2 regions of the Limosilactobacillus agrestimuris genome follow, and region 1 is predicted to be linked to the other one. Evidence: predicted binding sites of a transcription regulator. Region 1 holds the regulator's gene; the other holds the start of a gene.
The links. The regulator HrcA, encoded in region 1, represses chaperone genes, less so after heat shock. The targets are predictions, from matches to a motif close to TTAGCACTCNNNNNNNNNGAGTGCTAA.
Positions count from the first base shown of each region.

Region 2: the regulator HrcA is predicted to act here: its motif matches at 9,225-9,251, upstream of NFR46_RS04435 (Hsp20/alpha crystallin family protein).

Region 1 is NZ_CALPCW010000003.1:81,844-96,953, forward strand. Features, by position in the region: gene rbfA (30S ribosome-binding factor RbfA) at 1-325, shown strand, start outside; gene truB (tRNA pseudouridine(55) synthase TruB) at 387-1,286, shown strand; gene ribF (riboflavin biosynthesis protein RibF) at 1,301-2,266, shown strand; gene NFR46_RS03205 (hypothetical protein) at 2,321-2,692, opposite strand; gene hrcA (heat-inducible transcriptional repressor HrcA) at 2,808-3,857, shown strand; gene grpE (nucleotide exchange factor GrpE) at 3,870-4,442, shown strand; gene dnaK (molecular chaperone DnaK) at 4,464-6,335, shown strand; gene dnaJ (molecular chaperone DnaJ) at 6,457-7,611, shown strand; gene lepA (translation elongation factor 4) at 7,769-9,604, shown strand; gene NFR46_RS03235 (cytochrome b5 domain-containing protein) at 10,074-10,322, shown strand; gene NFR46_RS03240 (Cof-type HAD-IIB family hydrolase) at 10,398-11,207, opposite strand; gene NFR46_RS03245 (RsmF rRNA methyltransferase first C-terminal domain-containing protein) at 11,373-12,746, shown strand; gene NFR46_RS03250 (SPFH domain-containing protein) at 12,761-13,627, shown strand; gene NFR46_RS03255 (sensor histidine kinase) at 13,645-15,110, shown strand, end outside.
Region 2 is NZ_CALPCW010000004.1:119,912-135,021, forward strand. Features, by position in the region: gene leuS (leucine--tRNA ligase) at 1-1,404, opposite strand, end outside; T-box leader at 1,478-1,688, opposite strand; gene metK (methionine adenosyltransferase) at 1,732-2,919, opposite strand; SMK box riboswitch at 2,917-3,024, opposite strand; gene NFR46_RS04400 (DNA-3-methyladenine glycosylase I) at 3,069-3,605, opposite strand; gene NFR46_RS04405 (MFS transporter) at 3,650-5,092, opposite strand; gene NFR46_RS04410 (Fur family transcriptional regulator) at 5,212-5,667, shown strand; gene NFR46_RS04415 (amino acid permease) at 5,760-7,088, opposite strand; gene NFR46_RS04420 (VanZ family protein) at 7,245-7,769, shown strand; gene NFR46_RS04425 (hypothetical protein) at 7,808-7,975, shown strand; gene NFR46_RS04430 (HdeD family acid-resistance protein) at 8,119-8,646, shown strand; gene NFR46_RS04435 (Hsp20/alpha crystallin family protein) at 8,714-9,145, opposite strand; gene NFR46_RS04440 (aldo/keto reductase) at 9,442-10,290, shown strand; gene NFR46_RS04445 (metal-sulfur cluster assembly factor) at 10,349-10,669, opposite strand; gene sufB (Fe-S cluster assembly protein SufB) at 10,674-12,077, opposite strand; gene sufU (Fe-S cluster assembly sulfur transfer protein SufU) at 12,070-12,534, opposite strand; gene NFR46_RS04460 (aminotransferase class V-fold PLP-dependent enzyme) at 12,521-13,756, opposite strand; gene sufD (Fe-S cluster assembly protein SufD) at 13,749-15,020, opposite strand; gene sufC (Fe-S cluster assembly ATPase SufC) at 15,035-15,110, opposite strand, start outside.

The DNA.
Region 1 (15,110 bases):
AATTCAACGAGACGTTGACGAAATTCTTTTGAAACGGGTTCGCGATCCTCGTGTACAAGGGGTAACCATTACTGGGGTAGATGTTACTGGAGATCTTCAACAAGCAACTATTTACTACAGTATCTTGTCTGACAAGGCTTCTGATATGGAAAAGACTCAAGCCGGTTTAGACAAAGCAACTGGTTTGATTCGGAGTGAATTAGGTGCACGGTTAAACATCTTTAAGACACCCAAAATCAAATTTGAAAGAGACAAGTCAATTGCTTATGGAAGTCGAATTGATCAATTGATCAACAAGCTTCACCAGCAAGAACAAGATAAGTAATTAAGGATGAACGGGCTGGGAGGAACGACTCCTTGGCCCGTTTTTTATGGAGTGAAAGTGTATGGACGGAATTATTCCTTTATACAAAGAACGGGGAATGACAAGCTTTGATTGCGTAAGTCGATTACGACGAATTTTAAAAACTAAAAAGATTGGTCATTCTGGAACGTTGGATCCCTCAGTTGATGGTGTTTTGCCAATCTGTGTGGGAAATGCAACTAAAGTAGTAGAATACCTGATGCAGTCTGGAAAAGAATATCAGGGTGAATTGGTAATCGGTAAAACAACGACAACCGAAGATTTTGATGGTGATGTTGTAGAAAGCAAGCCAGTTGAAGCGCCAATTAGTGATGAAAAAGTTAAGGCTGCGATGGAGAAAATGACGGGGGAGATTATTCAAATCCCCCCGATGTATTCAGCTGTAAAGGTTAACGGGAAACGCCTTTATGAATATGCCCGTGCTGGTGAAACGGTTGAGCGACCTCGCAGGAAAGCAACAATTAGTGAATTTGTAATGTGCCGGAATGAGTATGATGACAAGGCTCAAGAGCAACATGTTTACTTCAAAGTAAAATGTAGCAAAGGAACCTACATCAGGACGCTTGTTGCTGATTTAGCCCGTGCCCTTGGCTATCCTGGCGCAATGAAGTGGTTGACTCGGCTAGAAAGTGGTGGCTTTACGCTTGACCAAACCATGAGTTTAAACGATATTCAAGATGCAGTTGCTCACCAGCCAATTAATCGGCACCTTTACCCGATCGACTATGCCTTGAAGGAGTATCCATCGGTAGAATTAACCGAAGATCAATGGCAAGCTGTTCAGCATGGTGGATGGTTGAAAAAGGATGAATTATCAACGACTGCCAATGAAGTTGTTTTAAAATATAATGGTTCAACTAAGGCCTTATATCATTTGACCTCTCAAGGGTATAAACCAACAAAAATGTTCTCAGTAAAATAAAGGAGGAAGGACTAGTGGAAGTTGTAAAAATCCACCATCCATTGCAAAAAGATTTAGTTCCTGCAGGACAAGTAGTTCTAGCAATGGGCTTCTTTGACGGTGTTCACCGGGGCCACCAGCAAGTAATTGAAACTGCCAAAGAAATTGCTAATAAAGAAGGCCTTCCTTTAGCTGTCTTAACTTACGATCACGCTCCTGGAATTGTTTATCGACAGTATCCCGGTGGTTTTAAATATTTGTCGACAACCACCCGAAAATTGTCCCTATTAAGACAGCTTGGTGTTGACTTAGTATATCTCGTTAGCTTTACTTCTGCTTTTGCTAGTCTTTCACCCCAGGAATTTGTTGACCAATATTTGATTGGCTTTCATGCCAATACAGTAGTAGCAGGCTTTGATCATACTTATGGTAAAGCAGCAGTTGCAACCATGGAAAAACTACCGGAGTATGCAAAGGGACGTTTTAATGTGGTGACTGTCCCTAAATTTACCGGTAAAGGTGAACAAAAGATTGGTTCAAGTAGTATTCGTAAGGCAATTGATAACGGTAATATCGGAGTAGCTAATCGGATGTTTGGATACCGATATATGACAACGGGGATTGTTGTGCATGGATTAGCGCGAGGGAGAACTTTAGGTTTTCCGACGATTAATGTTGAAACGCCAGAGGCTGAGCGTATTCCCGGAATTGGTGTATATACGGTTCAGGTAAAAATCGGCTCAAAGTGGTATGGCGGAATGGCAAGTGTTGGCCACAATATTACTTTTGGTGATCAGAATAAGCTTACAGTTGAAATTTTCCTCTTTGATTTTAGCCAAATGGTCTATGGGGAAGAGGTACAAGTACGTTGGCTTTATTACCAACGGGGTGAGATAAAGTTTAATGGTGCAGATGAATTGGTTGCTCAGATGAATCGTGATGAGCAAGTGTCACGCGAGTACCTTAAAAAGATGGCTACTAAAAAGTATTCTTTAATATAGAAAAATAGGGTTCCAAAATTCGGACATTTTCCCGAGCTTTGGAATCCTATTCTATTAATGGCGACTTGAACGGTGACCGCCGGTTTGATTAATCTTATGAACATAGCGTTTGAATTTTGTTCCACCATCAGAAACTAACCTAAAATGACGCATTTTAGCATTGAATGGACGGTTCGATAGGCGGATAGAAACCCAACGTCGTAGGATATCTGTCATTCCGTCAAGCTGCTTGAGCAGATGTTCGTCATTGCTTTTAACCGCTGCTTCACGAATGTCAGATTGAAGGCGACTAATTAAATTATTGTGGTAGTCTAAGAGCTCTTTAGTTAACGGAGCATTCCGGTAACTGTTAAAGAGCTTCTGGATAATTCGCATGGCATCTTCAGGACCACTTGGTTGAATATATCGTTGCTTTTTATGCTTCATTGAAAAACTCCTAAATTTTCATTTGACGTTTCTTGACTTTTACTAACCAGATTGGTATATTATACATGTGTTTAGCACTTAACCCTATAGAGTGCTAAAAGGGGAAGTGATAAAAATGCTAACACAGCGTCAAAATAAGATCCTGCAAGCGATTGTACGTCAATATACCTCAACCGGTCAACCTGTTGGTTCAAAACACTTAGCTGAGGAATTACCATTTAAGGTAAGCCCGGCTACGGTTCGTAACGAGATGAGTGTTCTTGAAGATAATGGCTTTGTTGCTAAGGAACATTCGTCTTCTGGGCGTGTTCCGTCAAAAAAGGGTTACCGTTATTATGTTGACCACTTGCTTAATTCAGAAGCAATTACTAACAATGATTTAGTGGTAATTCAAAACTCGTTAGGAACAAGTTTTCAAAAGATCGATGAGATCATTTCGCACTCGGCTGATATTTTATCCGATCTTACTTCCTACACTACTTTTACCTTGAAACCTGAACAAGCGGATGTCCGTTTAAGCGGGTTTCGGGTTGTCCCATTAGGTAATCGGAAAGTTGTTGCTATTCTGGTTACCGATAGTGGGGATGTTGAAAGTCAGGCATTTACGTTACCACGAAATTATGATACTGATGCACTTCAAGCAGTTATCCGAATGATTAATGATCAGTTAGTTGGGCAACCATTGGCTGATGTAATGAAGCGGTTGAACGATGATATTCCGCTGCGGGTAATGCATTATATGCAAAGTGCGGATGGCTTCTTGGATCTTTTTGATAGTGTCGTGTCAAGGGCAGCACGTGAACAATTCTTTGTTGGCGGCCGGTTAAACCTGTTAGATTTCTCAGAAAAACATGATGCTGTAGACCTGCAAACATTGTATAGTCTGCTCGATCATAATGATCAATTATCACACTTACTAGATTCAAACGTTTCTGGTGATAAGGTAAGCGTTAAGATTGGCTCTGAGATTTCTAAGGATAAGGCCTTGGATAACTATAGTTTGATCACGGCAACCTATGATGTTGACCAATATGGTAAGGGTATTATTGCGGTGCTAGGTCCTACACGAATGTCTTATTCACGGACAATCGGGTTGGTGAATGCATTTCGTCAGGAACTAGCCAAACGACTTTTGGACTTTTACCGTCACTATTACGATTCATAGGAGGCGAGTCGATTGGCAGAAGACAAAGCTGCAAAGCAAAGTAAGGATGAAAAGCAAGCATCTAAGAGTGCTGCTCCTGAAAAGAATGATAAACTTGATGCTAAAGAGTTACAAAGTCAAGTAACAAAATTAAAAGACCAAGTTAAAGATTTACAGCAACAATTAAGTGATAAGGATGATCAATACTTACGAGCTGAAGCAGAGATTCAAAATATGAATACTCACTTTAAAAAAGAACGTGCTCAGTTATTAAAGTATGATGGTCAAGATTTAGCAAAATCTGTTTTACCAGTTTTAGATAACCTTAAGCGGGCGTTGACAATTGAAGTTCATGATAAAAATGGTCAACAGCTAAAGAAGGGGATCCAAATGGTTCACGATCACTTGATTAGTGCGTTAAAGGATCATGGAATTACGGAGATTGAGGCTGACGGTAAGCCGTTTGATCCGACCCTCCACCAGGCAGTGCAAACTGTTCCGGTTGAAGGTGATCAGAAGGCTGAAACAGTAGTTAAAGTACTGCAGGCCGGCTATCAATTAAAGGACCGGGTTCTTCGTCCCGCAATGGTTGTAGTTGCACAATAAAAATAAGAGAGGGAATAAACAATGGCAAGTAACAAGATTATTGGTATTGATTTAGGTACTACTAACTCCGCCGTTGCCGTTATGGAAGGTAACGAGCCAAAGATTATTACAAATCCGGAAGGTAGTCGGACAACTCCATCTGTTGTCTCATTTAAGAATGGTGAAACTCAAGTTGGTGAAGTTGCAAAGCGTCAAGCGATTACTAACCCTAACACCATTTCATCAATCAAGAGTCACATGGGTGAAGCAGGATACACCGTTGAAGTTGACGGTAAGAAGTACACTCCACAAGAAATTTCTGCAATGATTCTTCAATACTTAAAGAAGTATGCTGAAGATTACATCGGTGATACTGTTGATAAGGCAGTTATTACTGTTCCTGCATACTTCAATGATGCCCAACGTCAAGCAACTAAGGATGCTGGTAAGATCGCTGGCTTGGATGTTAAGCGGATTATTAACGAACCAACTGCTTCATCATTAGCTTATGGTCTTGATAAGAAGGACAAGGATGAAAAGATCCTTGTTTATGACCTTGGTGGTGGTACTTTTGATGTTTCCATCCTTGAATTAGGTGACGGTGTCTTCCAAGTACTTTCAACTAATGGTGATACTCACCTTGGTGGTGATGACTTCGATAAGAAGATCATGGATTGGTTAATCGAAGGCTTTAAGGAAGAAAATGGTGTTGACTTATCTAAGGACAAGATGGCTCTTCAACGTTTGAAGGATGCTGCTGAAAAGGCAAAGAAAGACTTGTCTGGTGTTCAAGAAGCCCAAATCAGCTTGCCATTTATTTCTGCTGGTGAAAATGGTCCACTACACCTTGAAAAGACCTTGAGTCGTGCCCAATTTAATCAATTAACTAATGACTTGGTTGAACGGACTAAGCAACCCGTTATGAATGCCTTAAAGGATGCTGACTTGACCTTTGATGATATCGATGAAGTTATCCTTAATGGTGGTTCTACTCGTATTCCAGCTGTTCAAGAAATGGTTAAGGAATTAACTGGTAAGGAACCTAACCACTCCATCAACCCAGATGAAGCCGTTGCTCTTGGTGCTGCTATCCAAGGTGGTGTCCTTACTGGTGATGTTAAGGATGTTGTTTTGCTTGATGTTACTCCACTTTCACTTGGTATCGAAACCATGGGTGGTGTCTTCACCAAGTTGATTGACCGGAATACTACTATTCCAACATCAAAGAGTCAAATCTTCTCAACTGCTGCTGATAACCAATCAGCCGTTGATATTCACGTCCTTCAAGGTGAACGTCCAATGGCAGCAGATAACAAGACTTTAGGCAACTTCCAACTAACAGACATTCCTGCTGCTCCTCGTGGTGTACCTCAAATCAAGGTTACCTTTGATATCGACAAGAACGGGATTGTTAACGTTTCTGCTGAAGATCAAGGAACCCACAAGAAGCAAAACATCACTATTAAGTCTAATTCCGGCTTAAGTGATGAAGAAATTGAACGGATGAAGAAGGATGCTGAAGAACACGCAGCAGCCGATAAGAAGAAGAAGGAAGAAGTCGACTTGAAGAACGAAGTTGACCAAGAACTCTTCCAAGTTGATAAGACTCTAAATGAAGTTAAGGGTAAGGTTCCTGAAGAAGATATCAAGAAGGCTGAAAGTGCTCGTGACGACTTGAAGAAGGCTAAGGAAAGCGGCAACTTAGATGACATGAAGGCAAAGAAGGACGCCTTAAACAAGGTTATCCAAGACCTTAGTGTAAAGCTTTACCAACAAGCTCAAGGTGCTCAAGGCGGTCAAACTGGCGCTGCCGGTAACAACGGTGCTACTGGAAATAACAATAATTCTGGTTCCGATGATGGTAAGACCGTTGATGGTGACTTCAAGGATGTTACTCCAGATGACAAGAAATAACGTCAGAGTACGTTAGTAAACAATTGTTAAAAGCCAAAGGCCGGGATGAGGACTTTGGCTTTTACTTTCGTTTGTCACCTGTGGTATAACTAAACAAGCAATAAAAATGGAGGATCTCCGTATGGCAGAAGAAAGTTATTACGACATCCTAGGCGTAAAAAAGGATGCTTCGGAAAAAGAAATTAACCGTGCTTACCGGAAATTAGCCGCAAAATACCACCCAGATATTAACCACGAACCTGGTGCTGAAGAAAAGTTTAAGAAAATTAATGAAGCACATGAAGTTTTGAGTGATCCACAGAAGCGTGCTCAATATGACCAATTTGGTTCTGCTGGTCCTAATGCTGGTGCTGGTGGCGGTTTCGGTGGCTTTGGTGGTCAACAAGGCTACGGCGACTTTGCTGGTGGTGACTTTGGTGATATCTTTAGCCAATTCTTTGGTGGCGGTGGTCGTCGTCAAGCCGATCCAACGGCGCCTCGTCAGGGCCGTGACTTACAGTATTCTATGACTCTGGACTTTATGGATGCTGTTTTTGGCAAGACCACGACGATCAAGTATGAACGGGATGCCCAATGTGATGTTTGTCACGGGACTGGTGCAAAGCCTGGTAAGTCTCCTGAGACATGTTCACGTTGTCATGGTAGTGGGGCAGTATTTACCGTACGGCGGACGCCACTTGGTAATATCCAGACCCAAACAACTTGTCCTGAATGTCACGGAACCGGGAAGATTATTAAGCCAGAGGATCAGTGTACTAAGTGTCATGGTACCGGTCATGTTCATGAACGCCACCAATTGGAAGTTAAGGTTCCTGCCGGGATTGATGACGGTCAACAAATGCGTTTGGAACACCAGGGAGATGCTGGTGAAAATGGTGGCCCTTATGGTGACCTTTACATTGTGTTCCGGGTAACGCCAAGTCGTGAATTCCGTCGAGATGGTTCTACAATCTATGTTGATCAAGATATTTCATTTGCTCAAGCCGCACTTGGTGATGAGGTGAAGGTAAAGACTGTTCATGGTGACGTTAACTTGAAGATTCCTGCTGGTACCCAATCAGAAACGAACTTCCGTCTCCGTGGAAAGGGTGTCCCACACCTAAATGGTAATGGTAACGGTGATGAACATGTGACTGTCCATGTTCATACGCCAAAGAGCCTTAACAAGCGTCAAAAAGAGGCCATGATGGCATTCGCTGCTGCTAGTGGTGAAGAAGTTAAGGGAGTTAAGAAGACTGTCTTAGACAAGCTCCGAGACGCATTTGAAGATAAATAAATGAAAATAAGCTAGTAATTTCCGGTGGTTAATCGGGATTACTGGCTTATTGTATTTAAAGGTCCTGGTTTGATTAACTTTTCAAGCCACTCCGGTCTTTGGTATACTAGTACTAGTTATTTTACAAGTTTAGAAAGTAGTGAACTAATTCATGACAATGGATTTTGATGAAATGAAAGAACGGCAAAAGCACATTCGTAACTTTTCGATTGTGGCTCACATTGATCACGGGAAATCAACACTTGCTGACCGGATCTTGGAAATGACAGATTCAATTAGTAAGCGCGAAATGAAGGATCAAATCCTTGATGATATGCCTCTGGAACGTGAACGGGGGATTACTATTAAGCTAAATGCCGTTGCCTTAACCTACCATGCTAAGGATGGACAGGATTATATTTTTCACTTGATTGATACTCCAGGACACGTCGACTTTTCCTATGAGGTTTCGCGTTCTTTGGCAGCTTGTGAAGGGGCAATCCTCGTTGTCGATGCTACACAAGGGGTCGAAGCACAGACCTTGGCAAATGTTTACCTGGCCTTGGATAATGATTTGGAAATTTTACCAGTAATCAATAAGATTGACTTACCATCAGCTGATCCTGAAGGAACAAAGAAGCAAATTGAAGACGAAATCGGTTTGGATACTAATGATGCCTTAGATGTTAGTGCTAAAACCGGTTTAGGCGTTGATAAGGTGCTAGAAGAAATCGTCAAGAAAGTGCCAGCACCAACTGGTGACTTGAAAGCACCTTTGAAGGCCTTAATCTTTGATTCAAAATATGATGATTACCGTGGTGTTGTTCTTAGTGTCCGGGTATTTGAAGGAACCGTTAAAAAGGGCGATAAGATCCGCCTAATGAATAGTGGGACCGAATATGAAGTTGCTGAAGTTGGGATTAACTCACCAAAGCCACTTGCCCGGGATGTCTTGATGGCTGGAGATGTTGGTTACATTACCGCAGCAATTAAAGATATTAAGGATACCCGGGTTGGTGATACCGTTACAAATGCGGATAACCCAACTGACAAGCCGCTGGAAGGGTACCGGCAAATGACCCCAATGGTTTATGCTGGACTTTACCCAACCGATAACGCGAAGTTTAACGATTTACGGGATGCGTTAGAAAAGTTACAGTTAAACGATGCCGCTTTAACGTTTGAACCCGAATCTTCGCAAGCACTTGGCTTTGGATTCCGGTGTGGGTTCCTTGGATTATTACACATGGATGTTATTCAAGAACGGCTTGAACGGGAATTTAACCTCGACTTGATTACCACTGCGCCTTCGGTTACTTACCATGTTGATCTTGCTGATGGTACAACAAAAGAAGTTGAAAACCCAGCTGAAATGCCTGATGCTTCGTCAATTAAAGATATTAAAGAACCGTACGTAAAGGCTTCTATTATGGTGCCAAACGATTATGTTGGGCCGGTAATGGAACTTTGCCAACGGAAACGGGGAATCTTTGAAACAATGGAATACTTGAGTGATACTCGGGTAAACGTGATTTACCATATTCCGTTGTCCGAAATCATCTTTGACTTTTTCGACAAGTTAAAGAGCTCGACCCGTGGTTATGCTTCCCTTGATTATGAGATTGACGATTATAAGCCAAGCAAGTTAGTGAAGATCGATATCCTCCTAAATGGGGATAAAGTTGATGCCTTGAGTTTTATCGCGCATAAGGACTTTGCTGCAGAGCGAGGACGTGATATTACTTCTAAGCTGAAGAAGATTATTCCCCGACAAAACTTTGAAATCCCAATCCAAGCTGCGATTGGTTCAAAGATTATTGCCAGGACAAACATTAAGGCTTACCGGAAAGATGTTACTGCACGGATTCATACCGGTGATCCCGATCGACGGGCCAAGCTTTTGGAAAAGCAGAAGCGTGGTAAGAAACGGATGAAGGCTGTTGGAAAAGTTGATATTCCTCAAGAAGCCTTTATGGCTGTCCTCAAGACCGATGAAGAAGTGGATGAGAAGTAAAAAATCGACGTTCCTTATTTTGGGAATGTCGATTTTTAATTTTGGATAGAAATATAGTAATTGGAAAAGTTATCTGGTGTATAATATGAAATATTGATTTGAGGGAGGCAAGGAAATGAAGAAAAATATTTGGCGTCAGCTCTGGGATGTTCTTTCCCTCATTATTGCTGCAATTTTGTTGTATTATATTGTTACCTTTTTAGACGGTTTAATTAAGTAAAAAATTGAGGACCGCGATAACATGACATATCGTGATCCCCAAGTAGAAGTATTTAGCGAAAGTGATTGCAGAATCACCTTCTTTTTTATTATAACAAAATTTTTGATACTTGTTGTATAAATAAACATTATTTAAGTAAAATTAATTTTTAGATTATTATTGTATTGTTAATGATCACCAATAGTAAGTGTTGAATTTAAAAGTGCTATAATAAATTTAACAATGAGTATCGGGAGGATCTATTTTAGTATGACTACAAGGACATTTTCCGCTGAAGAACTTGCAAAGTATAATGGCCAAGATGGTAACCCAGCCTATGTCGCAGTTGAGGGAAAGGTTTATGATGTTAGTAACATCCCTGCTTGGCGTAACGGGAAACACCACGGTAATTTGGCTGGGCATGATGTGAGTGCCGCAATTAAACGTTCACTTCATATGAAGCGGGTTCTTGAAGATTTACCATTAGTTGGTAAGTTTACTGGCGATCCTGAAATCTAATAATTGACAGACAAAAAGGTCGATGAAGTTTTACTTTTCATCGGCCTTTTTAATTTATAAGTCTAATTATAGAATTTAGGCTAATTTTAAATAATCTTGGAGATACCTAGCCAAACCATTATGGTCATTATCAAGTGGGGTTACATCGTCTGCAATTGACTTGATTTCTGGAATGGCATTATTCATTGCGACACCACGACCAGCAGCATCAATCATTTCTTGATCGTTTTTTTCATCACCGAAAGCAATAATATGGGTTCGGTCGATCCCATACTGTTTAGCGATATAAAACATACCAGATTCCTTATGAGTACCGCGATGGATTAACTCAAGAATATGGTATGGGCCACCCCAGACTCGTGGTTCCACAAAGTCACCGTATTTTTCGTTAACGGCTTTGATGATCCGCTCTTTACTTCCTGGTTGGTATTCAATTGTCATTGCAATTGGGTCATCACTGAGGTTCTTTTTACTGAGAAGTTGCTCTGGCTTGAGCCTGTTTGGGAGAAACTCGGGAACATCTTCCGTTGCCTGGTTTGCCCAGAATCGTTCCTTACTTTCAACAGTGATTGTATCAATCCCTAATTCTTCTTTATGTTCCAGAAGATCAAGGGCTAATTCTTTAGTTAATTCAACTTCATATTCTTTATCCCAGTTTTCGTGAGGAATATGAGTCAGGGCACCATTAAAATTGACCATTGGGGTTTTAATGCCAATTTGGTCATAAATATGTTGAGCGATTCGGTAAGGGCGCCCAGTAATAATACTAACGATGTGACCGTTCTTGGCCGCGGCCCGTAAAGTATTGATTGTTTTGGTAGTTAATTTTGATTGATTATTTAATGTTGTTCCATCGAGGTCGATGGCAATTAGGTGTTGATCCATTGAAGTTGTCACTTCCTTTGATTTATCATTGCGAATAATTAAATATTATACCTGGAATTAAGGAAAAGTTAAATGAAATGCAAGAATGCGCTGGGGAAATGTTTAGGAACTGGCTAAAATAAGTTATAATTTGATTAAGATTAAATTGATGGAGTGATGAAAGAAATGCAGCTACCAAGTGCATTTAAAACTAAATACCAGCAATTGTTAGGAGAAGAAGCTCCGGTATTTTTGAAAGCGTTAAGTACTGAGGAAAGTGTGAGTGGCTTTCGAGTTAACCCACTTAAGAATGGCCTTCCGCAGGAAACAATCAACAGGGCTGAGGGGAAAGTTCCCTATGTTCCGACTGGGTATTATGGGCAAGTGAATGGAAAATCCCTTGATCACGTTACGGGATGGCTATATAGTCAGGAGCCATCGGCAATGTATGTCGGTGAAGTAGTTGATCCGCAGCCGGGTGAAAAGGTACTTGATCTTTGTGCCGCACCTGGTGGGAAATCGACCCATTTAATTTCATTGATGAAGGACCAAGGACTGCTAGTTGCTAACGAAATTTTCCGGAAACGGGCACAAGTTTTAGCCGAAAATATAGAACGGTGGGGGACTAGACATACCGTAGTTACTAATGAAAGTCCGGAAGAATTAGAAAAACATTTTTCCCACTTTTTTGACCGAATCCTAATTGATGCTCCATGTTCTGGAGAAGGAATGTTTCGGAAGGAACCAGCAGGGATTGAATACTGGAATCCTGATTACCCGGCGGAATGTGCTAATCGTCAACGAAAAATTATTGCTTCGGCAGTAAAGATGCTGAAGCCAGGTGGTGTACTGGTTTATTCGACTTGCACGTTTGCTCCTGAAGAAGATGAACAGAATGCGAGTTGGATTCTTAAAAATTACCCCGAGATGCGGATGGAAGAAATTAAAGCATATCCGGGAATGGATCATGGCCGTCCCGAATGGGCAGATGGTAATCCTGAACTAACAAAGGCAATTCGGTTATTTCCGCACCATATTAAAGGAGAAGGTCATTTCATTTCTAAGTTCCGTTATGGAAGTGCACCAGTAGTGGATAGTTCAAAGAAAAAAGGACGGAAAAAGAAGAGACAGCAAAATAAGTATGGCCTAAGTAGGGAACAACAACAATTGTTTAATGATTTTCGGCAAATGGTAATTCCAGATTACAAGGCAAATAAACTGATCTTGTTTGGAGAGCAACTTTATGATTTGCCAGCAGGGATTAGTGAAATTGATGACCTGAATATTCTTCGTCCAGGTTTGCATCTCGGAACATTTAAAAAACGACGATTTGAACCATCGTTGGCCCTAGCGCTTGCTTTGAAACCAGAGGATACCAGAAAATCTCTAGAAATAAGTAGAGAGCAGTGGCGTCAGTATGTTCATGGTGATACCTTTACAATTAAGGGGCAGTTACCTAATGGGTGGTACTTATTAATTTGTGATAACCATCCCTGTGGTTTTGGTAAGTTAGTTCAAGGAACAGTTAAGAACTTCTACCCAAAGGGATTACGGTTTTAGGGAGATGAAATAAAATGAAGGAAAAACAGGCATTTCATGTTAATGGTTACCTTGGCCTACTGGTGGCAATCCTTGGAGGCTTGGTTGGCTTCTGGCTGATATATAGTGGCTTTCGCTTAGGACACCTACTAACAATGATCGTTGGCATCATCTTAGTTATTCTTATTTTAATTTTGGCAAGTAGCTTAACCATTATTCAACCAAACGAAGCTAAGGCATTAACGTTCTTTGGTAATTATATAGGAACTATTCGTGATGCTGGTTTGTTTATGACGGTACCGTTTACTGATAAAGAACCCGTTTCTCTTCGGGTACGGAACTTTAATAGTCAAATCCTTAAGGTAAATGATTCTAAAGGGAACCCAGTTGAAATTGCAGCGGTAATAGTCTTTAAAGTAGTTGATACCGCTAAGGCACTGTTTTCGGTTGATGATTATGAACAATTTGTACAAATCCAAAGTGAATCAGCAATTCGTCATGTTGCCAGTGAATACCCATATGACACGTTTGAAAATGAAAACGCGTTAACTCTGCGGAGCAACCCAACCGAGGTCTCAGATCGGTTAGCAAGTGAGTTGCAGGAACGGCTAAACGTTGCTGGGGTTAAGATTATTGAAACCCGGTTGACTCACTTGGCTTATGCAACCGAAATTGCTAGTGCAATGCTGCAAAAACAGCAGTCATCTGCCATCCTTTCAGCAAGAAAAATTATTGTTGAGGGTGCTGTATCAATTACTGAGGATGCAATTGATCGCTTATCAAAAGAAGCAAATCTAGAGTTAACTGATGAACAGCGCCTTCAAATTATCAACAATATTATGGTGGCGATTATTAGTGAACGGGGAACCCAACCGGTAATTAATACCGGAACCCAACAGTAATCGGGGATAGAAAACACATGCTATATTTAACAATTTTAATGACCGAGCGGGTCGGCTTTGTTATTATTTGTGCCTTCCTTCTTGTTAATATTCCCGCATTTCGGCGGTGCTTGTTTGCCCAAACGATTACCGCAAAATTACAATTAGTGGTAATTTTCTCGCTTTTTGCGATTATGGCGAATATTACCGGGATTGAAATTGATCCAGCTAATGAATTACATAATAAGGTTATTCTAACTGCCGTATCGCATGATTATTCAGTAGTGAATGCGCGAATTCTTGCTGTTACGACAGCGGGAATTATTGGTGGCCCCTGGGTAGGGGGCTCTGTTGGTTTAATCGCTGGGCTCCACCGGGCATTTCAAGCCGGGTTTGCCAGTGAGGCTTGGTTCTATATTCCAAGTTCGACTTTAATTGGTCTCCTTTCAGGTTACCTATATAAGGATAAAAATAGTTCCTTTACTGTTATGACACCGTGGCGGAGCTTTATCGTTGGGTTATCAATGGAATCAATCCAGATGATTTTTGTTTTCCTCTTTAGTCCAACTGGTTGGCTCCTTGTTCGTTATATTGCAATTCCGATGATTTTGATTAGTTCTTTAGGGACGTCAATTTTTATTTCGATTATTACAATGTACCTTCGCCAAGAGGAGGAAACTCGGGCAACCCAAACTCACTCGGTTTTAAAATTAACCAATCAAACGTTGCCATATTTTAGAAATGGTCTTAACTTTAAATCAGCTCAGCAAGTTGTCCGCATTATTAAAAAGTACACAAATTTTGATGCAATTAGTATTACTGATCGCAATACAATTCTTGCTCATATCGGCGCAGGAAGCGATCACCATATTTCAGGAAAGACAATGGTAACAACCTTGTCCGAATCCGTTATTCAAAGCGGTCAGGTAAAGGTTGCAAGAAATGCAGAAGAAATAGGGTGTTCCCATATTGATTGTCCTTTACAGGCAGCGATTATTGTCCCACTCCGGGTTGCAGATGGTGTTGTTGGGACATTAAAGATGTATTACACGGATAGTTGGAAATTGACGCCAGTTGAGATTCAACTAGCAACTGGGTTAGGAGAAATTTTTGCTAACCAAATTGCTTTAGGAAATGCGGAAATGCAGGCAAAACTAGTTCGTGATGCTGAAATTAAATCACTCCAGGCACAAGTAAATCCCCATTTCTTCTTTAACGCCATTAATACAATTAGTGCATTAATGCGACGGGATAGTGAAAAGGCACGGCAGCTTCTTCTTCAGTTGAGTACGTATTTCCGCTCAAACCTTGTTGGTGCACGTGAGACACAGATAACATTAACGCAGGAGCGTCAACAAGTTAATGCTTACCTCAGTTTAGAAATGACCCGTTTTCCGAATAAATATGATGTTCAACTAAATAGCACCGTTAGTGATGATGTCTTATTACCGCCATTTACAATTCAAGTTTTAGTTGAGAATGCGTTAAAGCATGCTTTTGGAAA
Region 2 (15,110 bases), on a different contig from region 1:
CAACGGACTTTCACCAGTACCTGATGGTTCAATATTATCGGTATCCGGCAATTTCAGTGGTAATTCATCTTCTGGTACCAAGGTTGTCCGCCCATCGTCCCAGTGAATTACCGGAATCGGTTCACCCCAGTAACGTTGCCGACTAAAGATCCAGTCACGAAGACGGTAATTAACTTTCTTGTGGCCAGCATTATGTTCGTCAAGCCATTCAATCATCTTCTTCTTGGCATCTGCAATGTTTAACCCATCCAAGAAGCCTGAATTAATGTGTTTACCATCACCATCAAAAGCACCTTCTGAAAGATCAGCCCCTTCAATGATTGGTTTAATTGGCAAATCAAACTTCTTGGCAAAATCGTAGTCACGTTGATCGCCAGATGGAACTGCCATTACAGCACCAGTACCGTAAGAAGCTAAAACATAGTCACTGATCCAAATTGGTAATTTTTCACCATTAACTGGATTAATAACGTAAGAACCAGTAAATACCCCAGTCTTATCCTTATTCAAGTCAGTCCGTTCAAGATCAGAACGACGGGAAGCTTCTTCTTGGTACTTCTTAACTGCTTCCTTATTTTCTGGAGTAGTTAATTGATCAACTAATTCTTGTTCAGGGGCAAGTACAACATAGGAAGCTCCAAATAAGGTATCTGCACGAGTAGTAAAGACTTCAATCTTAGTATCTTCATCACCAGCAACTGGGAAGTAAACAGAAGCACCTTCTGAACGACCAATCCAGTTGCGTTGCATTTCCTTAACACTCTCTGGCCAATCAACCAAATCAAGATCATCAATCAAGCGGTCAGCATAGGCAGTAATCCTCAAAACCCATTGCTTCATTGGCTTCCGGTAAACTGGGTAACCACCACGCTTGGTCTTTCCATCTTCAACTTCTTCGTTGGCAACAACGGTTCCCCCCATAAAGTCTGGGGCCCAGTTAACCATGATCTCACTTTCGTAAGCCAAGCCCTTCTTATAGAGTTGTTCGAAAATCCATTGAGTCCACTTGTAGTATTCAGGATCCGTTGTGTTAACTTCACGGTCCCAGTCATATGAGAATCCGAGTGATTGAATTTGGTTACGGAAATGATCAATATTCTTATTAGTAAAACTCTTTGGGTTATGACCAGTCTTCAATGCATATTGTTCTGCTGGCAAACCAAAGGCATCCCAACCCATTGGGTGTAAAACATTGTATCCTTGCATCCGCTTCATCCGTGACATTACATCAGTAGCGGTATAACCTTCTGGATGACCAACGTGGAGTCCCTGACCTGATGGGTAAGGGAACATATCTAAGGCATAGTACTTCTTTTGATCTTTGTTCAAATTAGCCTTAAATGTTTCATTCTTTTTCCAGAAACGTTGCCACTTATTTTCAATGGCAGTATGATCGTAAGCCATATCTTTCTCTCCTTTATTTAATAAACAATTTTCCTGTTTGATCGTATTAAAAAAGTCTCGTAGAAAATCTATTCTACGAGACGAAATAATTCCGCGGTACCACCCGAATTCCATGAATTAATCATGACACTTCACGCCATAACGCGGCAAACGTTACTACCTACTCTAATTTTAGCAGTAATTTTCTTGGACGAGTTCATTGTTAATAATTCCCGTGTTCACAGCACCACACGATCTCTGAAGAATTAAGTAACAACTACTACTTCCAATTCGATCAAATATTTAATGATATTCTAACAATCAATATTCTTAAATGCAAGCACTAGCTTAGCCGAGAATCTTCTTTAATTCATCAACCTTATCTAGTTGTTCCCATGGTAGTTCAACATCTGTCCGACCAAAGTGACCGTAAGCAGCAGTTGGTTCATAAATTGGCCGCTTCAAGTCAAGCATCTTAATAATCCCTGCAGGACGAAGATCAAAGACTTTACGTACTGCGGCAATTAATTCTGCTTCACTCCGCGTACCAGTGCCATAAGTATCAATTGAAATTGATACTGGTTCTGCAACACCAATAGCATAAGCAACTTGGATTTCAAGCTTCTTTGCATAGCCAGCAGCAACCAGGTTCTTAGCAATATACCGGGCAGCATAACTAGCTGAACGGTCAACCTTGGTAGCATCCTTACCAGAGAAGGCCCCACCACCATGGTGAGCAGCACCACCATAAGTATCAACAATAATCTTACGACCAGTTAAACCGGCATCCCCTTGAGGGCCACCGATAACAAAACGACCGGTTGGGTTAATGAAGTATTTAGTTTGATCATCAAGGTATTCAGCGGGAATCACAGCTTTAATAACTTGTTCCATAACGTCCTTCTTGATTTGATCAAGTGAAACTTCTGGATCATGTTGAGTACTCAAAACAACAGTGTCAACACGTAAAGGCTTATCATTTTCGTCGTATTCAACAGTAACTTCAGCCTTTGCATCTGGACGTAAGTAAGGAATTACCTTGTCCTTCCGTAACTTAGCAATCCGTTGCATTAACTTATGACTAAGCATCAATGTCAATGGCATGTACTCTGGTGTTTCATCAGTAGCATACCCAAACATTAACCCTTGATCACCAGCACCAATTTGATCAAGCGGATCGGCATCCCCTTCGCGGGTCTCAAGAGAGTCATCTACCCCTTGAGCAATATCAGGTGATTGTTCATCGATTGCCGTAATCACAGCACAGTTATCAGCATCAAAGCCATACTTACCATCAGTATAACCAATGCGCCGAATAGTATCACGAACAACCTTTTGAATGTTGACGTAAGCCTTGGTTGACACTTCACCAAAGACTAGGACAAGGCCAGTAGTGACAGAAGTTTCAACAGCGACCCGTGAATCCGGATCTTGTTCAAGCATTGCGTCTAAAATAGCATCACTGATTTGATCAGCAATCTTGTCAGGATGTCCTTCAGAAACAGATTCTGAAGTAAATAAATGTTTTTCTACCATGTGTATTAATTCCCCCATATGCAAGTTGCAATTGAAACATTTAGTGGTTACAAGGCATCTTCACAACAATTGTGAATCCTATCGGGAATTTGCTTTATAACGAGAACCATCTTAGCATAATTCACTCGTTAGATTCAAACATAAATTCTTTACTCTTCACGAGCATTAACCATTCCAACTGCCGTCATAAACGAATAGGCTGTCGTCGGTCCAATAAATTGAAAACCATCCTTTTTCATTTTCTGGGCCATTTTCTTTGATTCCGCTGTTTGTGCAGGAAGTCGTTGACCGTTTAGGTGTAAACGTTGCGGCTTAAAATTAACAAATGACCATACGTAGTTATTAAACGTTTCGCCGTTTGCCAATAGTTCTTGAATTACTTTTGCGTTGTTAATCGTCGCCATAATCTTTCGCCGGTTTCGAATAATTGTTGCATCATTCATTAAGCGTTCAAAATCATCATGACCAAATTTAGCAACCTTTGCCGCATCAAAATGAGCAAATGCAACATCAAATGCTTTTTCTCGTTTCCAAATTGTCGACCATGATAACCCAGATTGAAAGAGTTCTAGTGTCAACATTTTAAATAGTTCGCGATTATCATGTTCGGGAAGTCCCCATTTTGTATCATAATAATTACGCATTAATTCAGATGTTTCAGCCCATAAGGGACGTTTCACAGTCATTTAATCACCCCATTAAGTTTCCTATATATACTAGGACGAGATAATTAGGCTTTTGCATCATCTTTTTTAGCAGTATTTTTCAAGGCCAGGGCCATAAATAACCCAACTATTTCAACAAAAAGCATTGTCAAAAATACGTAATGGTAACCATTTAGAGCAGCACTTAAGCTCCCCATCCCCCGGCTAAGGTTATGACTTGTTACCGTCGTTAAAATAATCGTTGAAACAGCAACCCCAGTAGAACCAAGGACCTGACGAACCGTAGTAATTACGGCAGTCCCATGAGGAACAAGTTCATTTGGTAAGGAATTAGCCCCTAAAGTAACAGCAGGCATCATAACAAAGGCATTCCCACCTTCAATTACCATGGCACAAAGAATCATGATCCATAAACTCATTCGGTTAATTAAGAATAAGCCAGCGAACCAACCAGCAACAATCATTACCATCCCTACTAGCATTGTTGGCTTAAAGCCAATCTTATCGGCTAATTTACCTGTCAACGGGTTAAGGATACTTAATAATGCTGCTCCAGGGACTAGTGACATTCCAGAAACAAATGGGCTAACTTTAAGAACCCCTTGATAGTAAAGCGGGAAAATAATTGTTGTCACGATCAGGGCAATGTAAGAAATTGAAGTTAGCAAAATCGCTAAATCGTAGTTAAAGGTCTTCATTACCCGGAGCTCTAACAATGGTTCCTTAAGGTGCAACTGACGAACGCAGAACCAAATAATTGCCAAAATACTGATAATTAAGATAATTCCACTAATTCCCCAGTTAGCTTTTGCCTTTCCAAATTGGTCAATAACATACATAATCCCAATTAACCCAATTGATAGGAAAACAGAAAGCCAATCAAGGATACTTTCATGTCGTTGCATAACATCGCGAATAAGGCCAGAACCAGCCATGATAATAATCACGGTGATGATAATCATAAAGAAGATAAATAAACTCTTCCAAGTAAAGAATTTAAGGATAATTCCGGAAACAATTGGACCACAAGCCAGTGCTGAGCCCATTACCAAACCGGCGATCCCCATCGTGGTTCCCCGTGCATCACGCGGTGTTATTTCCAGCAATACTGATTGATACGACGGGAAGAGCACTCCTACAGCAAATGCTTCCATCGCCCGACCAATCATCATAAACCAGAATCCAGGAACTCCCCAATTAGCTGGAGTTAAAATAATCATCAATGAACCAATATCAAACAAGGCTAACGCACCAATAAACATGGTCTTAAAATTAAGATTATTCAACATCCACGGACTAATTGGCATACTAACGCACATCACGAGCATGAAACCAGTAGTTAACCACTGAACAGTTGATGCTGAGATTCCGAACACCCTCATTAACGTTGGATAAGCCGTTGACAATGAAGATTGACTAATCGACATTGTAAACGTCCCTATTAATAGTGTAAAAATAAACCAGAACCGACTATATGGTCGGCCATTTTGATCAATTGACTTTCTCATCAAATCCCCTTCTTTAGAATTATTATCAATAATCAAAGCCCATTATAAAGTTTGAATTCACAATTGTAAATGTTATACTTAATGTAAATTAAATCTTCTAAACTAGTGAGGTGAGTAATTTGGCTGAAGCAGAATTTGATCGTGCAATTGAGCAATTAAGAGAAAATCACGTAAGGGTTACTCCCCAACGAAAAACGATTCTAAACTATTTAATAACACATCATACCCACCCAAGTGTGGAAATGATCTACGAGGATCTCAAAGATAGTGTTGACAATATCAGTATGGCAACCGTTTATAACACGTTAAAATTATTTGTCGACTATAACTTAGTAATCGAACTAAAGAATGGCGATGGCAGCACCCATTATGACTATTTTGGTCATCCTCACTACCACGTTATCTGTGATAACTGTGGTCAGATTACCGACGTTTTTGATCCTCACTTTACCGAGATTAGTAAGGAATTAGCACTCATGACGAGCGATAAAACTGGTTACCTTGTTACTGGTAATAATATCGAGGTCCATGGAATCTGCCCTAATTGTCAAAGAAAACTGCATTTAAATCGCTAAACAATCAATAGTATGACGATTTTATCTAATCAAAATTAAAAGTGTCTCCCAATTAGAAACCACTTCAGGCTTCTGATTGAGAGACACTCTTTTTATTTCTTAGGTTGTGACAATGAAGCAAAGGCTAAGATAGCAAACCATACTAGTGTAAATATTAGTGCTCCTAGTGTCTGTTTATTCAGACAAAGGACAACTAAAACAAACCCTAAAAAGGCTAATACAAGATAATCAGTATATGGTGCACCTGGAACCTTAAAAATTCGTTTTTGTGGTTGTGACCACAGATACTTTAAATGGGTCACAATAATAGTCGCCCAAATAAAAAGGAAACTAGTTGTCGCAATACTTGAAATAACTGTAAAAACGCCACCAGGCATTATCAAATTTAGAATTGTGGCAATTGCAACAACGCCTGCAGAAATAATAACAGCAAGCGCCGGCACAGAGTTTCGGGATAGTTTACTAATCTTTCTAATTCCTGGTCGATGAGAGGTTGCCGTTAATTCGGCAAGCATCCGACCTGTTGTATAGAGAGAACTATTACATGCTGAGGCAGCCGCTGTAACAACGACAAAGTTAATCAAACTAGCAGCACCGCGTAACCCGATATCATTAAAGACCATTACAAAAGGGCTTTTTGAAGGTGCTAACCGGTCCCAAGGATAAATACACATAATCACTGCCAAGGCAGCAACATAAAATAAAAGGATCTGGAACGGAATGGCATTTATTGCCCGGGGAATAACGTGCCGGGGATTTTCTGCTTCAGCGGCTGTCATCCCGACCATTTCAATCCCGACAAAGGCGAAGACAACCATTTGAAAGGAAAGAATGAAGCCCTTTGCGCCGGCAGCAAAAAAGCCCCCATTATTAACCAAGTTAATTGGTGAAGCAACATATCCACCCTTACTCTTAAAATTAATTAGCATCATTCCGATACCAACAAGGACCAAGAGCGCAATTGCAAGAATTTTAATTAAGGCAAACCAAAATTGTAATTCACCAAACGCACTTACAGTAATTAGGTTAATACATAAGAGGACAATCAAGGTTAATAATCCTGGGATCCACTGAGGAACACCAGGAAGCCATAATTGGAAGTACATTCCAATTGCTGTAATTTCCGCCATCGCTAATGCAATCCAACATGCCCAATAAGCCCAGCCAGTAATAAAACTTACTCGTGGTCCCAAGTAAACGCGAATTGCATCGACAAATGATCGGTAATTTAGATCCGACATTAGTAGTTCCCCGAGCGCCCGCATAATCCAAAAACAGATAATTCCAGTAATAATATAGGCTAATAAGATTGCTGGGCCAGCCGAGTGAATTGCTTGACCAGAACCGAGAAACAGACCAGTCCCGATCGTTCCTCCCAATGCCATTAGTTGGATATGACGGCTTTTCAGGCTACGCTTCATTTTATTTTGCTTTGCCAATGTAGTTCAATTCTCCTTAAAATTTCTCTTAAAAGTTATTAACAAACTATCGCTTTTTATAACCTTTTATTTAATAATGGAAAATAGTTTGTCCGAAAATTTATTGTATACCATTTTTTGTAAAGAGAGGGAATAAATTTGTTACACTGGCTTCCATTTTGTACATACTTAGTCGTTGCAATTATCATCACGATTGATGCTTTTTCCCGTTACCGGCAATTTGGCAAGTGCTTAACAGTCTTCGCCTGTTTCTGCTATTTTGTGATTATTCTTCGTCTCTGTCTAACCCCAATTAGTTTTAGCTTTATTAGTGCCGACCGCAATTTACGGTATTTTCATGGAGTTCCCTACAATCTAATTCCATTCCAGCAACTTGATTTAGAATGGTTTTTAAATATTATTATGACAATTCCATTAGGTATTCTCTTATACCTGATTGGCCGGAAAAGCCCCTTTGTAGTTATTCTCTGTTTAAGTTTACTGTCTAGCTTTTTTATTGAAGGGAATCAATTTGTCTGCGACTTCCTTTTTCAAATTGACCGAGTTGCCGATATCGATGACATTATTACTAATACCCTGGGTGGTATCATTGGTTTTTACGGTTTAAAACTGTTTGATCGTGGTGTTATTGATAAAATAATTCAACCTTTTTTCCTATCATAGAAAAGTTTGGTACACTATTACTAATGAGGTGATTATCAATGATTTCAAACGAACAACGGGCCCATGATATTGCCATTGCATTAATTCAAGCTAATGGTAAAGATATGAAGCCAATTGAAGCATATCATGAATATATCAACTACCTTTTACCAATTCTCAAAGAAATCGATAAAGACTTCAAAAACGGTATTAGGGAACACATTTAACCTGAATGACTGGGCTCTAAAGGATTTAGTTTCTGATCTTTAGTCCAGTCTTTCTTTTTGTATTTATAGCGTAGTATGTTCAAACAACCATTGTACGCAAATTTGCGGTATGATTAAGTTATTAGTGAAAGGAGCTATGAACTATGAACAATATTTCTCATCGGCGATTCGATTGGTTTAGCTTTTTTGTTGGAATTCTATTTATTCTTGGTGGATTCATTTCATTTTCAAAACCAGATCGAACCTTGCAATTATTATCTGTAATTATCGGTGTTGTCTTTATCTTTGATGGAATTTTTGAATTAACAATTCGGCGACGCTTTTTGCGCTCACTTCATGAAAGTTCTGCCTGGGTTGTTGTCCTTGGTGCCCTAAATGTTGTTTTAGGAATCATCTTTATTTTTCATCCTGGATTTGGGACCCTCTACATCGCAATTATTTTTGCTGCATGGTTCATTATCGATTCCGCAATGGAATTATCTGTTGGTCGGCTATTCAAGGGGATTAGCGGAGGTTACTACTGGTTAACAATTGTCTTCAGTATCTTAGGAATTATCCTGGGTGTAGTCCTCCTCTTCAGTCCAATTGTTTCAGCATTAACGGTTGTGTGGATTGTTTCTGTTTTCTTGATTGTCTTTGGTGTATTAAAGGTTATTCAAGCATTCAATTAGATCAAACAAAAAGGACTCTAGCGTTCGGTAAATTCGAACGCTAGAGTCCTTTTTTGATCTATCTTAATTAATCAATTTCAATCCGAGTGTCATCATCACTCTCTGCTTGCTTCTTTGGCAAGGTAAGTGAAAGAACACCATTTTCATAATGAGCGGTAATGTCCTTCCGTTCAACATCTGGTAACCGATATTGACGACTCATTTGTCCATAACGCCGTTCGCTGTGAAGAAGATGACCTTCCTTATCGGACTCGTCATCAAGCGTGTCCCGGTGTCCAGTAATAGTTAAGATGTTATTGGCATAACTAATATGAATGTTCTTCTTATCAAAACCTGGCATATCAATCTTAACCTTGTATTGCTTATCATTTTCTTCAATATCAGTCTTCATGTGATCTTCGACCGGCGTGAAGTCTGAGAAGAAATCATCATTCATCAAATTCCGCATGTTCAGCATGTTATCCAAAAAGTTATTCCGACGTGTTAAATCGTTAGCCATAAATAAAGCTTCCTTTCCGTTAACTTGAACTTGATTACACTTCTTATCTTAATCACTTACGGTAAAAGTGCAACTATTTTTAGCACTCTTAATAGGAGAGTGCTAAAAATAATTTACCGTTGATGATTAATTTCGCCATCAAAGGGCTTACCTGTATTCTAAGTGATCCTTTAACCCTAACCAAGAAATAAGCATTTTAAATTTGTCTTATATGAAATTATGATCATATATCAATCAGATGTATTTAATTAGAAAGAATGTTAGGATCAAATTATAAAAACTTAAGGAGGGATTTTATGAGTACAATAAAATTAGGTCAAGTAACCGTACCAGCAATTGGTGTTGGAACTTGGAACATTGGCGAAGATCCAACTAAGCATGATAATGAAGTAAAAGCAATCCGAACAGCAGTCGATGCTGGGGCAACAGTAATTGACACCGCGGAAATGTATGGTCAAGGACGTTCAGAAAGAATAACTGCTGAAGCTCTAGCTCCCTACTCTCGCGAAAATCTTTTTTTAATTGATAAGGTCCTTCCAGGAAATGCTAGTCATGCAAAATTGGAAAATAGTTTGGATCGTAGTCTTCGATTAATGCAAACAGATTATTTTGACCTTTACCTCCTTCATTGGCGCGGAACTATTCCACTTGCCGAAACAGTTGAAGAATTAACCAAAATGCAAGAAAAAGGAAAAATTCGTCATTGGGGTGTTTCAAACTTTGATACAGCCGATATTAAAGAACTATGGTCACTCCCTAATGGTAAGGATTGCCTAGCAAATGAAAATCTTTACAACCTAGATGAACGTGGAATCGAGTATGATCTTTTGCCATTAATGCATCAGGCGGGGATGCCACTGATTGCTTACTCGCCACTTTCACAGGGAGATACTATTTCAGGAAAACTAACTGATCATCCACTTATCAAAGAACTAGCTCATAACCACCATGTAACTGTATATCAAATAATGTTGGCATGGACTATCCGTGACCACCACACCTTAGCTATTCCTAAGGCCGCTAGTCCAGTTCATGCAAAAGAGAATGTGGAAGCGCTCAACATCAGTTTTACCTCTAATGAACTTGAGGCTCTTGCTAAAGCATTTCCAAAACCCACAACAAAACAACCGTTAGCAACAATTTAAACGTAAAAAGCTTCAAGAGTTTAGTATTTTTTACTCTTGAAGCTTTTATTATTCCAATTTAGAAGCGGACTCCTAATACGATTCGAGCAAAACGACTCATTTTATCTGGAGTCCAGGCAGGCTCCCAGACAAGGTTAATCTTACAAGTCTCAATTTGGGGAGTACCCAAAACCGCCTTCTTAATCATTGCATATAGGACATCACTAATCGGACAGCCCATCGTTGTCAACGTCATGGTAACAATACAGTTGCCATCATCATCAACATCTACTCCATAAATTAGACCAAGGTTAACTAAATCAATTCCTAATTCTGGGTCAATGACCTTCTTCAATGCTGTCATAATAGCTTGTTCATTAGCAGAAAGTTGTTTATCCATTATATTAACCAATCGATCCTTCCATCTCAAAACTAATTAAGCGGTTTAATTCAACTGCATATTCCATTGGTAGTTTCTTCGTAAAGGGCTCTACAAACCCCATAATGATCATTTCCGTTGCTTTTCGTTCGCTAATCCCGCGACTCATCAAGTAATAAAGTTTTTCAGCTGAAATCTTTGATACCTTTGCCTCATGCTCCATTGTCACATCCGAGTTGTTAATCTCATTGATCGGGATCGTATCCGACGATGACTGGTCATCCATAATAATCGTGTCACACTCAACATGAGCCTTTGAGCCATTTGCTTTTTCAGTAAACCGAATATTCCCTCGATAATCAGTGGAACCACCTGTCCGCGCAATTGACTTAGAAACAATTGAACTAGACGTATTCGGCGCATTATGAATCATCCGGGCCCCTGAATCCTGATGAATATGGTCACTAGCAACGGCGATTGACAACATCGTTCCTCGAGCACCCTGACCATTCAAGTAAACACTTGGATATTTCATTGTCACCTTCGAACCAAGGTTACCATCAACCCACTCCATCGTTGCGTTCTCGTCTGCGGCCGCTCGTTTTGTCTCTAAACTATAAACATTTTTTGACCAATTTTGAATAGTGGTATACCGACAATAGGCGTTTTTTAAAACATTCACCTCGACCACGGCAGCGTGAAGACTATCTGAAGAATAATTTGGTGCGGTACATCCCTCAACATAATCAACGCTTGCCCCTTCATCAACAATAATCAAGGTTCGTTCAAATTGTCCCGTATTCTCTGCATTTAAACGGAAGTATGCCTGAATCGGTGTCTTAACCTTAACCCCTTTCGGCACATAAATAAAAGAGCCTCCAGACCATACGGCTGCGTTTAACGCCGCAAACTTATTGTCAGCTGGCTTAACTAATTTTCCAAACCACTTTTTGAAAAGGTCTGGGTACTTTTGTAAGGCGGAATCAGTATCGGTAAAGATAATCCCTTGTTTAGCAAATTGCTGCTTCATGTTATGATAAACCACCTCTGATTCATACTGTGCAGCCGATCCTGCTAAATACTTCCTTTCTGCTTCAGGGATACCTAAACGGTCAAAGGTCCTTTTAAGATCCTCTGGGACATCTTTCCAATCCCGGTACTTTTTATCGGTCATTTTCTGGTAATACAACATATTGTCTAAATCCAGGCCAGATAAATCCGGACCAAATTTAGGCATTGGCATTTTCTTATATAAGTGAAACGCCCTTAGTCGGTAATCGAGCATCCATTGCGGTTCATGTTTTTCAGCAGAAATTTTACGAACCGTGGCTTCTGTTAAACCACGACCGGTTGAATAAAGTGGCTCAACATTATCATGAAAGCCATACTGATAGTCCTGGTTACCAAGAATATTCTTTACATCAGTCACTGTAATCTTCCTTTCCTGGCTCCGTTAGTAATGCGCGCTGAAGTGCCCACCAAGCTAAAGTTGCACACTTAATCCGTGCGGGGAATTCCATAATTTGCGTTAAAACCCGAGCATCCCCCAACTCTGTTAATTCTTCTTTCGAATGTTTCTTTCCAATTGCTTCATCAGAAAAGATTTTTGCAATTGCTAACGCCTCATCCTTACTTTTACCCAACATTACATCAGTTAACATACTTGCAGAAGCCTGGCTAATCGTGCATCCCTGGCCAGTAAAGCCAATCGCGGTTATCCGGTTATTTAAATCCAGGTGGAGACTAACATTAACCATGTCACCACAAGTAGTATTATGAAGTGTTTTTTCGTTTGTAGCATCTGGGACTACGTAATGATGATGTGGGTTAGCGGCATGTTCTAAAATTACTGCCCGGTACAGTTGATTTAATTTATCTAAGCCCACCGTTAAAGAACTCCTTTGTTTCTTCGATTGCCCTAAGTAACTGATCACAGTCTTCCTGGTTATTATAAAATGCCAAACTAGCACGAACCGTAGAATTTACCCCTAATGAATGAACAAGTAGTTCAGAACAATGGTGACCAGCCCGGACGGCTACTCCTTCCATATCAAGAGCTGTTGCAACGTCGTGGGGATGAAGGCCACCGATATTAAATGAAGCAACGCCAATATGTTGAGAAGGATTTTCTGATCCATAAACCTTCACTCCCGAAATTGCCTCTAGTTTCGGTAACAAATAAGCCATTAGTTCTTCATCCCTTGTCTGGATATTTCTCATCCCGATTTTTTGTAAATACCTAATTGCACTCGCAAGACCAAGAGCACCAGCGATATTTGGTGTTCCAGCTTCAAACTTATGTGGAATTTGATCCCAATCACTGTGGTAAAGCTGGACATCTTCAATCATCTCACCACCAAATTGGTAGGGAGGCATCTGTTCAAGTAATGACTGCTTGCCATAAAGGACGCCAATTCCGGTCGGTCCAAGCATTTTGTGGCCCGAGAAGGCATAAAAATCAGCAGATAATGCTTGAACATCCACTGGTAAATGCAAAACTGCCTGAGCCCCATCAACAACTATAATCGCTCCATGTTGATGAGCTAATCTAGCTAATTTTTTTACTGGACTTTGGTTGCCCAGGACATTACCAACATGGGTCACCGCAACAATTTTTGTTTTGGAAGTAATCTTTTGCTGCGCATCATCAAGATCAATTTGACCATCTGGATTTAGCCTGATGTACTTTAATGTCGCATGCTTTTTGATTGCCAATTGCTGCCAAGGGATTAAATTACTATGGTGTTCAGCTAATGAAATAACAATTTCATCTCCAGGTCGAACATTCTGCTCCCCATAGGTAGCCGCAACTAAATTAAGGCCTTCAGTTGTCCCCCGAGTAAAAATAATTTCACGTTGATCCTGGGCATGGATAAATTCTCTAACAAGTTCACGGGAGCGTTCATAGCGTTCAGTCGCCTCGAAAGATAACTGATAAGTCCCCCGGTGGACATTAGCATTTTCCTGTTGATAAAAATTTACTAAGCGATTGACCACTGCTGGCGGTTTCAGACTTGTTGCCGCATTATCAAGGTAAGCAAGACGTTCATCATTCATCGTTTGCTGCAATTCTGGAAAGTCATCACGAACTCGCTCCCAATCAGTCATTTTCCCTTAACTTCCTTTCTAAAATTCCAATCATCTCTTGACGAATATTCCGATCGGGGATTGATGTAATAACCGCACTTAAGAAGCCACGAATGACCATTCGCTGTGCTTGTTTCTTCGGAATACCCCGACTTAAAAGGTAGTAAAGCTGTTCTTGATTAATTTTGCCGACGCTTGCTGCATGTCCAGCTTCGACATCATTTTCATCAATTAACAAGATTGGGTTTGCATCCCCCACCGCCTGAGGCGACATCATCAATAAGCGGTTTTGTTGCTCTGCAGTTGAGCCGTGAGCACCATGAACGATTTGACCAATCCCATTAAAGATTAGTCGCGAATTACCAAGAGCAACTCCTCGCTGATTAATTAGCCCTTGTGAATGGGGACTATGGTTAGTAACCCGGTTATTAATCCCTAATTGCTGGTTAGCTGTAGTTAAGGCGATTAATTGTGAATTAGCAAAAGCACCTTCACCAATTAATTCCGAGTCAATCTCACCAGCAGTATCACACTGGTTCATTAATCCAATCGACCAATTAACTTTAGCATAATCCTTAACGGCTGCTCGATATTGGTAGTAAACAGGAGCTGACTGTGCCAAATGATCAAGGGATGAAAAATTAACTTCACTATTTGTTCCCGCGATAATCTCTGTAAAATTAGTCAAAGGATTAGTTTGTTTTTTATCAGAAACCAAGTGATCGATAATTTGAAAACGACTGTTCTTCCCTGTAATAATTAGCAGGTGAAAATTAGTCGTCGTTTTTTCTTGCTGATCGAAATTAACGGTTAAGTGGATAGGTGAATTCAATTCAACATTTTGGGGAATATAAATAAAGATTCCTTGGTTGATAAGAGCCGCATGGTATGCAGAGAGAACATCTTCATCTGGAGAAATTACTTTTGATAAGTATTTTTTTACTATTTGGGGATCGTTTTTAATTGCTGAAAAAAGATCGGTAATAATTATTCCTTGCTCCTTTACTGAATTTGGAACAGTAGTAATAATATTTTTTGAATCGACTCTTACCTCTATTTGAGCTTTGTCGTTCTGATGTTCAATTAGGCTTGATGACTGAAAAAAGTGAACATGGTTAGAAATAAACGGCCAATGCTTAAAGTCAAATTTAGTAATTTTCGGAAATTGGGTTGTTTCTAACTTAGTTAAAGATTCTTGACGAAAGCGAACCAACTCAACGGGCTCATCATTTTCCACCAACATTTTTTGAAGCTGAGCTTTAAGCTGTGAATAATCAAAATCCATAAATCGCTGTCTCCTTAGTTATCCTCATCAACCAGGTTAATCTTTAAACCTAATTCATCGCGTAAGCCAGCATACCCTTCTGCTTCTAAT